DNA from 2 places in the Comamonas sp. A23 genome. Region 1 is predicted to be linked to the other one. Evidence: riboswitches for the same ligand, from Rfam matches in the RefSeq annotation. Region 1 holds a riboswitch; the other holds the start of a gene.

Region 1 (7,588 bases):
CATGCGACCGAAGACTGCGCGCAGCGTGCCGTCCTTGCCCGCGGCATCCATGCCCTGCAGGATGACCAGCAGCTTGAAACGCCGGTCGGCATAGAAAATATTCTGCAGCCCGTCCAGAGCCTCGGCCAGCTGGTTCACGCTGTCCTTGTCATATTGCTTGCCCTTGTCGGAGGAGAAGGGCTTGGCGGTCGGGTCGAACTTCTGCAACTCCACTGCGGGCCGAGGGTGTCCGGTGGTCAAACGACTGTCCCGTGGCTGGCCCGGTTGCCAGGGCTGCCATAGCTTGCGCAGCGCCTTGTCCTTGGTCTCGAAAGGATAGACCAAGGACAAGGCGGGTGCTTTTGCCGTGGGCGCAGCGGTCCGGCTCACGGTTTTGGCGGCAGGCTTTTTGCGCGATACAGGCCGGGAGGGCGATGGCTTGGCTGCCTTGGTGGCCTGTACCGATTCGCTGGTCGGAAACGGCAGGCGCTTGCGCGCTGGCTGGCGATCGGGTTCGGCCTGCGCGGCAGACGAGGTAGCGGGGGCGGCTTTGGCGGGCTGACGGGGCATGTATTGAAACTCCTGTGCAGTGCAAATTGATTCGCTATGGAATGACTAGCGGCTGGCGCTTGTACATTCTGCTCCTTAAGCTTTTTTGTCTTCAAGACCAGATGTTGGAGGCCAGCCCATGGAAGCTCAGCGCTCGCGCAGCAGTTGCACAAAGCGCCTGGCCGCCAGACCCTGGGCCCGCTCCTTGGACCAGACCCAGTCCACGAACAAGGTCGTGCCGTTGCTGATGTTGAGCACGGGAATTTCCATCAGCGCACCGCTGCCGATATGCGACTCCACCAGGCCCTTGGGCAGCCAGCCCCAGGCCAGACCTGCACTTATCAGCGAAAGCGCTGCCTGGTGGCTGTCCGTGCGCCAGAGCTGGCGCGCAAACACAAAGCGCGGGTCTGTCTGCTGCGGGTCGCGGCTGGCCACCAGTACCTGACGCGTGGCAGCCAGTTGTTCCACCGTGAGCTGTGGCCGTGTGGTGCGGCCCTGCTCATGCTCGGCCAGCGCCTGCTGCCAGAGCTCGAACTGCGGCGACATCACGGCCACCAGCGTCTCGCGGCCCATTTCCTGGAAACCCTCGCGCCCGTCAATGGCGGGCCGCTCGAACACCAGGGCCAGATGGGCGCGGCCGGCATGCAAAAGCTCCAGCGCATCTGCCTGGGGAGCTGCCAGCACCTCAATCGGCAGCGCAGGAAACTCGCGCACCAGCCGGTTCAGCGGTTCGCTCCAGTGCGTGGCCAGCAGTTCGGGGGCGATGGCCAGCGTCAGCCTTTCCTCCAGCCCGGCATGCAGCGCCTGAGCCTGCCAGTTCAGCAGCTGCAACTGCTCGGCCAGCAGGCGCGCCTGCGGCTCGAGCGCGCGGGCGGCGGCGCTGGGCACGGGCTCGCGTCCGCTGCGGTCAAACAGCTGCAGTTCCAGCTCTGCCTCCAGCTGGGCAATGGCCATGCTGACGGCCGAGGGCACACGCCCCAGCTTGCGTGCAGCCGCTGAGAAAGAGCCGGCATCGAGCACGGCAAGAAACAGCGGAACCTGGTCGGCGCTAAAGGGCATGGTGTCGATCTGTCAGAAAAATTGAAAGGAACTGACTTTTATCTTCAATTTATAGAACATACACTGCAGCCCATGTCTCAACAAGCCTCAGCGATGGCATCCGCTTCTTCCTCTGCCGTTTCTCTCAAAAATACCGCCGCTTTTGCCACCCCCGCCAAGGCCAAGGGCCTTCAAGGTCCCAAACGTCGCATCCTCTATGTGGGTCTGTACGAAATCATTGCCATCATCGTCTCCAGCCTGATCTTCATGGCCATCGGCCAGAAGGCCAGCGATTCCGGCGTCATGGCCGTGGCTGCCTCGGTGATCGCGATCTGCTGGAATCTGAGCTTCAACCACCTGTTCGAGAAATGGGAATCGCGCCAGAGTGTCAAGGGCCGCTCCCTGATGCGCCGCGTGGTGCATGCCATCGGTTTCGAAGGCGGCATCGCCGCCATGCTGATCCCGCTGATGGCCTGGTGGTTCGGCATCTCGCTGTGGGAAGCTGCAGTGATGGAAGCCGGTCTGCTGGTGTTCTTCATGGTCTACACCTTTGCCTTCAACTGGGCCTTTGACCGCATCTTCGGCTTGCCGGCTTCGGCCCAGGCCGTGGCTGCATGATCTGAGTCAGATATGTCTCTGGCGCTTTTCCATGAAGCGTGAATAGCTATGAAAAAAGCGTGTTCCTGTCAAACAGGAACACGCTTTTTTTTGGGGGGCTGATGTAGCGGTCAGCGAAGAATGCTGAGCATGGCCTGCAGCACAAAGGCGTTGATGATGTCGATGAAGAAGGCTCCGACCAGGGGCACGATCAGAAAGGCCTTGTGCGAAGGACCGTACTGGTTGGTGATGGCCTGCATATTGGCCACGGCCGTGGGCGTGGCCCCCATGCCGAAGCCGCAGTGGCCGGCGGCCAGCACGGCGGCGTCATAGTTCTTGCCCATGATGCGGAAGGTCACGAAGGCCGCATACAGCGTCATGACGATGGCTTGCGCGGCCAGAATGACCATCAGCGGGCCGGCCAGGTCGGTCAGCTCCCACAGCTTGAGCGACAGCAGCGCGATGGCCAGATACATGGACAGCGAGGCATTGCCGAAGACGTCGATGGCGCGGTCAAAGACCTTGAAGCCAAACATATAGTCCAGCACGTTGCGGATGATCACGCCTCCCCCCAGCGCCCAGACAAAGGTAGGCAGCTGGATGACCGTTCCCATGGTCAGGCCAGTCATGAATTCGGCAAAGGCCAGGCAGCCAGCGAAGAGGGCCAGTGTTTCGACTGCAGCATCGGCCGTGATCAGGCGCGGTGCCTTGTTGGGCGACTCGAAGTTGGCGACCTCGCTGCCTTCGCTGACCGTGGGCGCATCGGCGCGCAGCTGCTCGGACTCGGTCAGCGGCTGGGCCAACTGATGGCGCGTGATCAGTCGCTTGGCCAGCGGGCCGCCCACCAGGCCGCCGATGATCAGGCCGAAAGTGGCGCAGGCAATGCCCAGGGTGGTGGCTCCCGTGAGACCGTATTGGTTTTCCAGCACCGAGCCCCAGGCTCCGGCCGTACCGTGACCGCCCACCAGCGTGATGGAGCCCGCGACCAGGCCGATCAGCGGGTCCAGTCCCAGCACGGACGCCAGACTCACGCCCACGATGTTCTGCATGATGATGAAGACGGCAATCACGCCCAGGAAGAGGAACAGCGCAGAGCCGCCCTCACGCAGCTTCGCGAAGTTCGCACTCAGGCCGATGGACGAGAAGAACACCAGCATGAACGCCGACTGCAGACTGCCCTCGAAGCTCAGCGCCAGTCCCGTGGTCTGATGCAGCATGAAGATGATGGCCGCCACGACCAGGCCGCCGGAGACAGGCTCGGGAATATTGAAGTCGCGCAGAAAGCGGATATGTCTTGTCATGAGCTTGCCAAGCATGAGCACAAGCACGGCCATGATGAGGGTGTAGTACGCGCCGAAGGTCACGTTCATAGGATCTCCTGGGTGTTCCATGCGAGGGCTGAATGGCCTGCCCGGTCATGGCTGGCAATCGGCTGTGCACGGCTGAGCACATGGACCAGACATTTGCTGTCGATGGTGCCAAAGACTCAAAGATAGGGGCTGTAGGTGCTTGTCCACTCATGGCAGGCGGACCCGTCGGTGCCGGGCTGCCTGAGAGCAGGAAAGCGGTGTGCGCCATTCCTTGCGGATGCGCACCATGTCGGGAATATGCTTGAAATGAGATGGTTGCATTCGTGTTTTGCGAAATTACCTTTTGCCCTGCTCCTGTTTTTGGGGTGTGGAAAGTCGAATCTGCTATAGCCATTCGAATAGAGCTCTCCTGCACAGCCGCGGGGCAAAGCGCCTTGAAGCCCCGATTGCCCGCCCTCGCCGTAGAATGACGGGCTTCACCCCGAGGAGCGCTGCAGCCGGTCATCCCAGAGATGTTTGACCCGTCAGGCTCGGGGTCGCAGATCTGGTTGACGATCTGCTGGCACTCACAACGGCGCTCACCTGTTTTCGATTCTGTTTCTGGTTTTCACACAGGTGAGCTGATGTCCGCTGCTACCCCTTCCACTGCCATTCCTCCCATGCGCCTGTCCGGCCTGGAGCCCGTCTTCATCGGCGATGAGACGCTGTTCGTCAACGTGGGCGAGCGCACCAACGTCACCGGCTCCAAGGCCTTTGCGCGCCTGATCCTCAACGAGCAGTACGAAGAGGCTCTGGCCGTGGCGCGCCAGCAGGTGGAAAACGGCGCCCAGGTCATCGATGTGAACATGGACGAGGCCATGCTGGACAGCAAGGCCGCCATGGTGCGCTTTCTGAACCTGATTGCCTCCGAGCCCGATATCGCCAAGGTGCCTGTGATGGTGGACAGCTCCAAGTGGGACGTGATCGAGGCCGGCCTGCGCTGCCTGCAGGGCAAGGGCATCGTCAACTCGATCTCCATGAAGGAGGGCGTCGAGGAGTTCAAGAAGCACGCCAAGCTGGTCAAGCGCTATGGCGCTGCCGCCGTGGTGATGGCGTTTGACGAAAAAGGCCAGGCCGACACCTTTGCGCGCAAGATCGAGATCTGCGAACGCGCCTACCGCATTCTGGTCGACGAAGTGGGCTTCCCGCCCGAGGACATCATCTTCGACCCCAACATCTTTGCCGTGGCCACCGGCATCGAAGAGCACAACAACTACGGCGTCGATTTCATCGAGGCCGTACGCTGGATCAAGCAGAACCTGCCCGGTGCCAAGGTCTCGGGCGGCGTCTCCAATGTCTCGTTCTCGTTCCGTGGCAACGACCCCGTGCGCGAGGCCATCCACACGGTGTTCCTCTATCACGCGATTGCGGCGGGCATGGACATGGGCATCGTCAATGCCGGCATGGTCGGTGTGTACGATGACCTGGAGCCCCAGTTGCGCGAACGCGTGGAGGACGTGGTGCTCAACCGCCGCCCCGATGCGGCCGAGCGCCTGCTCGAGATCGCCGACAGCGCCAAGGGCGCGGCCAAGGACGACAGCAAGAAGCTCGAGTGGCGCGGCACGCCGGAGGCACCGAAGACCGTGGGTGAGCGTCTGTCGCACGCCTTGGTGCACGGCATCACCGACTTCATCACCGAAGACACCGAAGAGGCCTACCAGCAGATCGTGGTGCAGGGCGGCGGTCGCCCGCTGCACGTGATCGAAGGCCCGCTGATGGACGGCATGAATATCGTCGGCGACCTGTTCGGCGCCGGCAAGATGTTCCTGCCCCAGGTGGTCAAGTCCGCACGCGTGATGAAGCAGGCCGTGGCCCACCTGGTGCCCTATATCGAGGAAGAGAAGCGCCAGCAGGAAGCGGCGGGCATGGACGTGACCAGCAAGGGCAAGATCGTCATCGCCACCGTCAAGGGCGATGTGCACGACATCGGCAAGAACATCGTCACCGTGGTCCTGCAGTGCAACAACTTCGAGGTCATCAACATGGGCGTGATGGTGCCCTGCCACGAGATCCTGGCGCGTGCCAAGGCCGAGGGCGCGGACATCATCGGCCTGTCGGGACTGATCACTCCCAGTCTCGAAGAGATGCAGTATGTGGCCGGCGAGATGGACAAGGACGACTACTTCCGCATCAAGAAGATTCCGCTGCTGATCGGCGGCGCGACCTGCTCGCGTGTGCATACGGCCGTGAAGATTGCCCCCAAGTACGACGGCCCCGTGGTCTATGTGCCCGATGCCTCGCGCTCGGTCAGCGTGGCGCAGAGCCTGCTGGGCGACGGCAAGCAGGCCTATCTGGACGAGCTGAGCGCCGACTACGACAAGGTGCGCACCCAGCATGCCAACAAGAAGAAGACGCCGCTGTGGACGCTGGAGCAGGCCAGAGCCAATGCTGCCGTGGTGGGCCATGCGCCTGTGGTGCCGCGCACCCTGGGCCGCCGCGTGTTCAAGAACTTCGACCTGGCCGAAATTGCCCAGTACATCGACTGGGGCCCGTTCTTCCAGACCTGGGATCTGGCGGGTCCCTACCCGGCCATCCTCGACGATGAGGTCGTGGGCGTGGAGGCGCGCAAGGTGCTGGCCGATGCCAAGCTCATGCTGCAGAAGATCATCGACGGCCGCTGGCTGCAGGCCAATGGCGTGATGGGCCTGTTCCCCGCCAATCGCGTGGGCGACGACATCGTGTTCTACACCGACGAATCGCGCAGCCAGGTGCTGACCACCTGGTACGGCATGCGCCAGCAGACCGAAAAGCAGGCCGTGGACGGCCCGGATGGCCGACCCGTGATGCGCCCCAGCCGCTGCCTGGCCGATTTTGTGGCCGCCAAGGAGTCGGGCATTGCCGACTATGCCGGCCTGTTTGCCGTGACCGCCGGCATCGGTGCCGAGAAGAAGGACAAGGAATTCGAGGCCGCGCTGGACGACTACAGCGGCATCATGTTCAAGGCCTTGGCCGACCGCCTGGCCGAAGCCTTTGCCGAATGCCTGCACCAGCGCGTGCGCAAGGATCTCTGGGGCTATGCCGAAGACGAGAACCTGAGCAACGAGGAGCTCATCAAGGAAGCCTACAAGGGCATTCGCCCCGCGCCCGGCTACCCTGCCTGCCCCGATCACACGGCCAAGATCGACCTGTTCAAGGCGCTGCAGGCCGATGAGATCGGCATGACGCTGACCGAGAGCCTGGCCATGAACCCCGCATCCAGCGTGAGCGGCTTCTACATCGGCAACCCCGAGGCCAGCTACTTCAACGTGGGCCAGATCGGCGAAGACCAGCTCGCCGACATGGCCCAGCGACGTGGCATGGATGTCGAGGAGCTGCGCCGCTATCTGGCGCCGAATCTGGGCTGAACCAGCTTCGAGATCGCACTTCGCAAATGAGAAAAGCCAGGGTCGACCCTGGCTTTTCGCTTGGGGCGCGGTGCTCAGAGGCGTTGCTTGAGCACGGGGGCGAGCGTGGCACGCAGTCGGTCGCCGGGCTCTTCGTTCTCGGTCGCACGGATTTCCAGCGAGCGTTCCACCATGCCTATATGTTCCAGCAGCAGCGCCTTGGCACCCTCGGTGTCGCCGCGTTCCAGGGCGGCCACGATGCGTTCGTGCTCGGCGCAGGACTGGCTGGCGCTGTGCGTGGATTGGTAGAGCGTGGCAGCCAGGGTGGTGCGTGCCGTCAGATCGCGCAGCGTGTCGGCCAGCAGCCTGTGACCCATCTGTTCGGCCAGGCAGACATGGAAATCCGCAAGCAGAAAGGCACGCGTGGCGCTGTCCGCCCCGGCGATGGCTTTCTGCTCCTGGGCGATATGGCGGCGCAGTCTGGTGATGACGCGCTGCAGCGGCTTGCCGGCTTCCTGCAATATGCCGGTCTCGATGATCCGCCGTGCAGAGAATGCATCCATGGCCTCGGCGGCCGATGGCTGTACCACGTACCAGCCCCTGCGGGCCTGGACCTGGACAAAGCCGCGAGCCTGTAGCTGCATCAGCGCTTCGCGCACCACGGTGCGGCTGACGTCGAAATTGTTGGCAAGCTCCTGCTCTCCCAGCCGCTCCCCGGGTGCCAGTTTCTGGGCCAGGATGGCTTCGACGACG
Region 2 (7,588 bases), on a different contig from region 1:
ATGTTTCTGATCAACCCGCCGTTCAATCTCAGGGATCAACTCAAGCCCGCCATGCCGCAGCTGGTCAAACTGCTGGGTCAGGACAGCAATGCAGGCTTTACGCTGGAGTCTGGCGGCTGATTGGCGGCTGTAGGCCGGCCCTTGCCGGCCCTCTGCAGTCCGGGCGCGCCAGCTTCACTGGCCGCACCCCTTCAACAGCAACAATGGTTCAGCGCTTGCGCTTGGCGGTCTGGGAGACCTTGCGCGCGGGCTGATTCGCGGATGCCGCGCGCGTCTTGGAGGCGGCAGCGCCCTGCGCCACACTGGGATGGCGCTTCTTGCCCGAAGCATTGAGCGTGGCCGGGCACTCGTCCTCATCGGCGTCCAGCTGCCACAGCTCCACGGGCTTGATGCCCAGACCCAGCATGCCCAGCTCCTGGGCCGCGGCCTTGCTCAGGTCGATGACGCGACCTGGCGCGAAGGGGCCGCGGTCATTGATACGCACCACCACGCTCTTGCCGGTCACGGAGCTGCGCACGCAAACGCGCGTCCCGAAAGGCAGGGTCTTGTGCGCTGCCGTCATGTCCATGCTGTCAAAGCGCTCGCCGCTGGCCGTCTTGCGGCCGTGGAACTGCTCGCCATACCAGGAGGCCAGGCCCGCCTGGTCGCTTTCACGCGGAGGGCTCAGCTCGTACTTGTTGCTGTCTTCGGGCAGGTCTGCCTTGTCGGCATCCGCAGGCTTGTTGGCCTTGACGCCCAGACCTTTGTCGCGATAGTTGCTGCGCGCATAGGCGTCGGGCAGCAGGGGAGCGGAGACCGTGGGCTGCGCACCCTTTTTTCGGGGCTGGCTCTGAGCGACGGGGGGCTGTTCCTCGGGCTTTTCCTGCAGCGGAGCACAGCCGGCCATGGTCGCGGTGACGACGGCAAGACCTATCCACTGACAACAACGCAAGCGCCAAAATTTCGGTTGCACGGGCGCAATCTCCTTGAAAGCTCAAGTGAGAGCCGCCCAAGACCGGCCGCCTCGCGGCCGGCAAGCTTTTGGCTTACAGACCCAGACGGTCGCAGATCTCCAGAGTGGCGACGCTCTGGTTCATCGTATAGAAGTGCAGCCCGGGAGCACCCTGGCTGCGCAACTGCTCGCATAGATGAGTCACGACATCCAGACCGAACGCACGAATGGAAGCGGTGTCATCTCCGAACGCCTGCAGACGCAGACGAATCCAGCGCGGAATCTCGGCACCACATGCATCCGAGAAGCGCATCAGCTGTGTAGAGCTGGTAATCGGCATGATTCCTGGCACGACCGGCACGTCGAGCCCCAGAGCCCTCACCTCATCGACAAAGCGCATGTATGCGTCGGCATTGTAGAAGTATTGCGTGATGGCGGAATCTGCACCAGCGCGCACTTTAGCAACAAATGCGTCCAGATCGCTGCGAGGGGACTTTGCTTGGGGGTGAGTTTCAGGATAGGCGGCGACTTCGATGTGAAACCAGTCGCCGAACTCCTGGCGCACGAAAGCCACCAGATCGCTGGCGTACTGGAACTCGCCGCCCAGGCCGTAGCCGCTGGGCAGGTCGCCGCGCAAGGCGACGATGCGCTTGACGCCCATGGCCTTGAGCTCGTTCAGCTCGGCGCGCACTTTCTCATGCGTGGCGCCGATGCAGGAGAAGTGCGAGGCCGCGCCCACACCTTCGTTCTGAATGTCGCGAACCATGGTGAAGGTGCCTGCCTGGGTGGAACCGCCCGCGCCATAGGTCACGGAGCAGAACTCGGGCTTGCGCGCATACAGGGCCTGGCGCACGCCCACATGCTTGGCAGCGCCTTCGGGCGTCTTGGTGGGGAAAAACTCGAAGCTGACGGGAAAGCTCATGGCGGTCTATGTCTCTGAATCCTGGATCATGTGCGGGCGTCGAAGGCTCGGCACCCGCCACGCTTTTTACTCAACGCTCAACGTTCGTTGCGCTTTTTCTGCTTGCTGCGGGCCGGGCCGGGCTGGCCGAAGCTGGCCACCTCGGGGTCTTCATACAGCTCCTGCTTGGCGCGCTGGGCCTTGATGTCGGCACGCGAAGGGCGCTTGGCGGCCGCCTTGACGGCCGCCTTGACGGCCGGCCTGGCCGCAGCCGCTTCGTCTGCAACGACGGGGGCCGGAGCCTTGACTTCGGCGCCCTGCTGGGCCCAGACAAAGAATTCGTGATTGCCGTCGCCGCCCTCAATGGACGAGTCCAGCCACTGCTTGACGCTCAGCCCCAGATCGCCGAGGCAGTCGCGAATGCGCTTTTCGACCTCGGCGTACAAGGCCGTGTCGCGCACGATGCCGCCCTTGCCGATCTGGCCGGGCTGCAGCTCGAACTGCGGCTTGACCAGCATCAGCAGCTGGCCATGAGGCTTGAGCAGCTGCACCACGGCAGGCAGCACCAGGGTCAGCGAGATAAAGGACAGATCGCCGGTCACGAAATCAAAGGCCGGGCTGATGTCGATATTTTCGGTACCGGGCTTGCGGCGCAATTCCACCGGAGCCAGACCTTCGGCACGGGCCTTGGCCTTGGCGGCGCGCTCGGCCTTGAAGCTCTCGACATCCTGCTCCTTGGCATCGTCGCTGTCGTCATAGTCCTCATCGACCTGACCGCCGTTGCGCATCCAGGCATAAGGAGCGACGGGCTGGGTGTCGTTGTCCTCTTCTTCCTCGATGACTTCGCACAGCGCCTCGTCGCAGGCCTTCTCCAGCAGCTCGGGCGTCAGCGCGCGGGCGTTGAAGCCCTCGACGCAGACCACGCGCTCGTCATTCTTCAGGCGCTCGTGCAGCTGGCCGTGGCCCACGTCGATGCCGATGACCTGGGTCGCACCGGCCTGCAGCAGGCAATCGGTGAAGCCGCCCGTGCTCTGGCCCACATCCAGGCAGCGCAAGCCCTTGACGCTGAGGCCGGTCGCGGCCAGCGCGCCTTCGAGCTTGAGCCCGCCGCGCGAGATGTATTTGGCCTCGGCGGCGTCCAGCAGCTGCAGCTCGGCACCGGCAGGAATGTCATCGCCGTTCTTGGCCACTTTCTTCCATGGTGCCAGCGGCGTCAGGCGCCACTCCACACCCGAGGCGATCAGGCGCTGGGCCTGGGAACGGGTGGCAGCATGACCTGCTTCAACCAGAAAAACATCTGCGCGCATAGCGTCGCTTCCTTTGAAATAAACCGGCGCCAGGCGCTGCACAAAGGTGCAGCGGGCAAAAGAAATCTTTTAAGATAGCAGCCTACGCTTGATACATCTTGATTTCAGATAAATATTCACCTGAAATCTATGTATGACGTGCGCAAGCAGCTATTAAATTTAAACCACGACAGCCGCTCACTAATATTGGCAGAGCCTAGCAAAGTGGCAGCGAGCAAGCGCCGCCGCGCAGCAAAGCTGTCGTCCCCCTCCCCTAGCGCGCAGCGCGTAGAGAGAGGGGGAAGGCGCGGGGCCGCCCAGGCAAAGCGCCTCAGGGGGTGCTATTAATAACGATAAGTTTCAGGCTTGTAAGGGCCTTGCTTGCTCACGCCGATATAAGCGGCCTGCTCGTCGCTCAGTTCGGTCAGCATGGCGCCGACCTTCTTCAGGTGCAGGCGGGCGACCTTTTCGTCCAGGATCTTGGGCAGCACATAGACCTTGCCCACTTCGTAGGCGTCGGGGCGGGTGAACAGCTCGATCTGCGCCAGGGTCTGGTTGGCAAAGGAGTTGGACATCACAAAGCTGGGGTGGCCGGTGGCGCAGCCCAGGTTCACCAGACGGCCCTTGGCCAGCAGGGTGATCTTCTTGCCGTCGGGGAACTCGATCTGGTCGACCTGGGGCTTCACTTCTTCCCACTTGTACTTCTCGATCGAAGCCACATCGATTTCGTTGTCGAAGTGACCGATGTTGCAGACGATGGCCTGATCCTTCATGGCAACCATGTGCTCGTGGCGGATGATGTCCTTGTTGCCGGTGGTGGTCACGAAGATATCGGCCTTGTCGGCAGCGTATTCCATGGTCACTACACGATAGCCTTCCATGGCGGCCTGCAGGGCATTGATGGGGTCGATCTCGGTCACCCACACTTGGGCCGACAGCGCGCGCAGGGCCTGGGCGGAGCCCTTGCCCACGTCGCCATAGCCGGCCACGCAAGCCACCTTGCCGGCGATCATCACGTCGGTGGCGCGCTTGATGCCGTCCACCAGCGATTCGCGGCAGCCGTACAGATTGTCGAACTTGGACTTGGTCACCGAGTCGTTGACGTTGATGGCGCGGAACAGCAGCGTGCCCTTGGCCGACATTTCGTTGAGGCGGTGCACGCCGGTGGTGGTCTCTTCGGTCACGCCCATGATCTGGGCCGACTTGCGGCTGTACCAGGTGGGATCCACGGCCAGCTTGGCCTTGATGGCGGCGAAGACGATGCGCTCTTCTTCCGAACCGGGGTTGGCCAGCACGGACAGATCCTTCTCGGCGCGCTTGCCCAGGTGCATGAGCATGGTGGCGTCGCCGCCGTCGTCCAGGATCATGTTGGGGCCTTCGCCTTCGGTACCGGCGGCACCGAATTCAAAGATGGAGTGGGTGTAGTTCCAGTAGTCTTCCAGCGACTCGCCCTTGATGGCATAGACAGGCACGCCGGTTTCGGCGATGGCGGCAGCTGCGTGATCCTGGGTCGAGAAGATGTTGCACGAAGCCCAGCGCACTTGTGCACCCAGAGCCGTCAGCGTCTCGATCAGCACGGCGGTCTGGATGGTCATGTGCAGCGAGCCCGTGATGCGCGCGCCCTTCAGGGGCTGGGCAGCGGCGAACTCCTCGCGCACGGCCATCAGACCGGGCATTTCGGTTTCGGCGATCCTGATTTCCTTGCGGCCCCAGGCAGCCAGGGAAATATCGGTAATGGCCGAATCAGCGGGGTTGAAGCGCACGGCAGCGTTCATGGTTTTCTCCAAAACTTGAATGAAAAACCACGTTCTGCAGCAGAGGGGGAATAAACCGGCTCACCGCACAGAAAGCGTGGGCGAGCGTCGTTGCGGGATGAAATCCGAGCCTCACGCCCCGCGCAGACCAGCTCATGGCTGGCTGGGGAACGCTGCAACGCTCCTCGGATGGACGGCGATTATAAAGGAATCAGCCTTCCAGGCCCACCAAGCGATAACCGACTTGCAACTCGGTTACCAGATGCCGGGGCTGGGCCGGATCGAGCTCTATCTTCTGGCGCAGGTTGGCCATATGCACGCGCAGATAGTGGGGGCGGTCCAGATATTCAGCGCCCCAGACCTGCAGCAGCAACTGGCGGTGGGTCAGCACCTTGCCATGGCCGGCAATCAGGGCCGCCAGCAGGCGGAACTCTATGGGCGTCAGGTGCACGGCCACTCCGTCGCGCCTGACATCGTGCGCCGCCAGATCCACCACCACCGCGCCGAAACGCGCACAGCTACCGGGCTTGTCTGACGCCGACGCCTGCTGGCGGCGACGCAGCATCACGCGCAGCCTGGCCAGCAGCTCGGGCACGCCAAAGGGCTTGGTCAGATAGTCATCGGCCCCAGCGTCCAGCGCCGCCACCTTGTCCTCTTCCCGCTCGCGCGCGGACAGGATCAGAATCGGCAGCTGGCTCCAGCCGCGCAGCTCGGCAATCACGGTCTTGCCATCGGCATCGGGCAGCCCCAGGTCCAGCACCACGGCGTCGGGCTGGCGGCTAGCGGCCTCGATCAGGCCGCGCCTGGCGGTTTCTGACTCGAACACCTGCCAGCCTTCGTCCTCCAGTGCCAGGCGCACAAAGCGGCGGATGCTGGCGTCGTCTTCAATCAGCAAAATGCGGGGTGCGGCGCTTGTCATGTTCGGATTTGCATGTGATGCACGGGATTGTCGGCTCATTCGTCCATGGCCGGCTGCTCGGGCACGGGCAGCGAGATGCTGAAAACGGTGCCCGGCCCGGGGTCTGCCGCCGCCACTCGCAATCTGCCGCCATGGGCTTGCACGATGCGCTGAGCCAGCGCCAGGCCGAGCCCCATGCCGAACACGGCACTCTCCGCCTGCCCACGCGTGAACGGCTCGAACAGTTGCTCGGGGGACAGATGCCCGGGCAGGCCCGGCCCCGCGTCCTGCACGCTCAGCACACAGTCGCCGTCGGCCACGCTCGCTGCCACTGTGATCGTCGTGCCTTCGGGTGTGTACTTGATGGCGTTGTCCAGCAGATTGACCAGCACACGCTCCATCAGCACGGCATCGAGCTGCAGCAAGGGCAGATCGGCCGGCAGCGAGGTCTGCAGCGCATGAGCGGCCAGTCGCTCGCGCATCTGCGCCAGCGCGCTGCCCACCAGTTCGTCCACCGGCAGCCATTCACGCTTGAGCTGCACGCCGCCTTGCTGCAGGCGCGCCATGGCCAGCAGGTTGTCCACCAGTTGCTGCAGCGCCTGTGCCTGATTGCGAATCTGCACCAGCATGTGATGCGCCGGCCCCTGCGGCGCATGTGGCAAGGCCGCCTGGGCCGCGCCCAGGATGCCCGTCAGCGGCGTGCGCAGATCATGCGAGACGGCCGAGAGCAAGGTGTTGCGCATGCGCTCGCCTTCCATGGCGATCTGGGTCTGCTGCGCCACCTCCACAAAATGCACACGCTCCAATGCCAGGGCGATCTGGCTGGCACAGGCTTCAAGCAGACGGCGCTCCTCGGGCACTCGCAATCGTTGCGGCGCACGCAGCTGCAGCACCAGCACGCCACGCGAACGCACGGGCGCCATCAGCGGCACATAAAGTGCCGGCGCAGCTGCCAGGGTATCGGTTCCATGGCCGGCCATCTGGCCATGCTCCATGCTCCAGCGACCCACGCTGGTGTCGATCTGAGCTTCGCTGCCAGGCGCCAGCTGCAGGCGCTCATCGGCATCGGGCACCAGCAGCCCGGTCTGGGCATCGAAAACGCCTGAAATCGTGGTCAGCGCGATCTGCGTGACCTGCTCCTGCGTCAGCGCACCCGACAGGTCACGCGCCAGCCTGGCCAGCGCGCCGGCCCGCCTTTCGCGCTCTGCGGCCACGCGCGCCTCGTGGCGCAGCCGCGCCGTCAGCTGGCCGCAGACCAGGGCCACACCCAGCATCAGGCTGAAGGTGAACAGGTATTGCGTATCGTTGACGCTGAAGGAGTTGCGCGGCGGCACAAAGTAGAAATCGAACAGCAGCACCGACAGCAGGGCCGCCCATGCTCCAGGGCCGCGCCCCCAGCGCACGGCAGACAGCACCACCACCAGCAGGAAAAGCATGACGACATTGGCCGGATCGAACACCCGCAGCAGCAGCTCCGCCACCGCTGTCGCGGCCAGGCAAGCCAGGGTCACGCCCGCATAGCCCTTCCACGGAATGGTTTTTTCACGCGCCGCCGGCAATCGCAAGGTGCTCTCGTTCTTGCTTTGCTTGACGGACAGCAGCAGCACGTCCAGGCCGGGATCCAGCGCCGCAATCTGTTCGGACAGACTGGGGGCACGCCAGCGCAGCCAGCGGCTCAAAGGTTCATGCACACGCGCCAGCACCAGATGACTGGCATTGCGCTCGCGCGCAAAGTCCACCAGAGCCTGGGCCACATGAGCACCGGGGATGGTGGCCGTTTCCGCACCCAGACGCGCCGCCAGCGCCAGGGTCTTGAGC

What was found. Region 1 has a riboswitch for S-adenosylhomocysteine ahead of metH (methionine synthase). Riboswitches for the same ligand answer to the same signal wherever they lie in the genome.
Region 2: another riboswitch for S-adenosylhomocysteine. It lies ahead of ahcY (adenosylhomocysteinase); the one in region 1 lies ahead of metH (methionine synthase).

Annotation. Positions count from the first base shown of each region.
Region 1 covers NZ_RSDT01000004.1:144,644-152,231, reverse strand. Annotated here, with positions in the region: gene EIC84_RS12030 (PPK2 family polyphosphate kinase) at 1-549, opposite strand, end outside; gene EIC84_RS12025 (LysR family transcriptional regulator) at 676-1,587, opposite strand; gene EIC84_RS12020 (PACE efflux transporter) at 1,681-2,184, shown strand; gene gltS (sodium/glutamate symporter) at 2,295-3,533, opposite strand; S-adenosyl-L-homocysteine riboswitch at 3,951-4,060, shown strand; gene metH (methionine synthase) at 4,097-6,856, shown strand; gene EIC84_RS12005 (GntR family transcriptional regulator) at 6,931-7,588, opposite strand, start outside.
Region 2 covers NZ_RSDT01000002.1:765,413-773,000, forward strand. Annotated here, with positions in the region: gene EIC84_RS07925 (23S rRNA (adenine(2030)-N(6))-methyltransferase RlmJ) at 1-120, shown strand, start outside; gene EIC84_RS07930 (septal ring lytic transglycosylase RlpA family protein) at 209-886, opposite strand; gene metF (methylenetetrahydrofolate reductase [NAD(P)H]) at 1,026-1,853, opposite strand; gene EIC84_RS07940 (TlyA family RNA methyltransferase) at 1,931-3,139, opposite strand; gene ahcY (adenosylhomocysteinase) at 3,463-4,893, opposite strand; S-adenosyl-L-homocysteine riboswitch at 4,969-5,065, opposite strand; gene EIC84_RS07950 (response regulator) at 5,084-5,791, opposite strand; gene EIC84_RS07955 (sensor histidine kinase KdpD) at 5,827-7,588, opposite strand, start outside.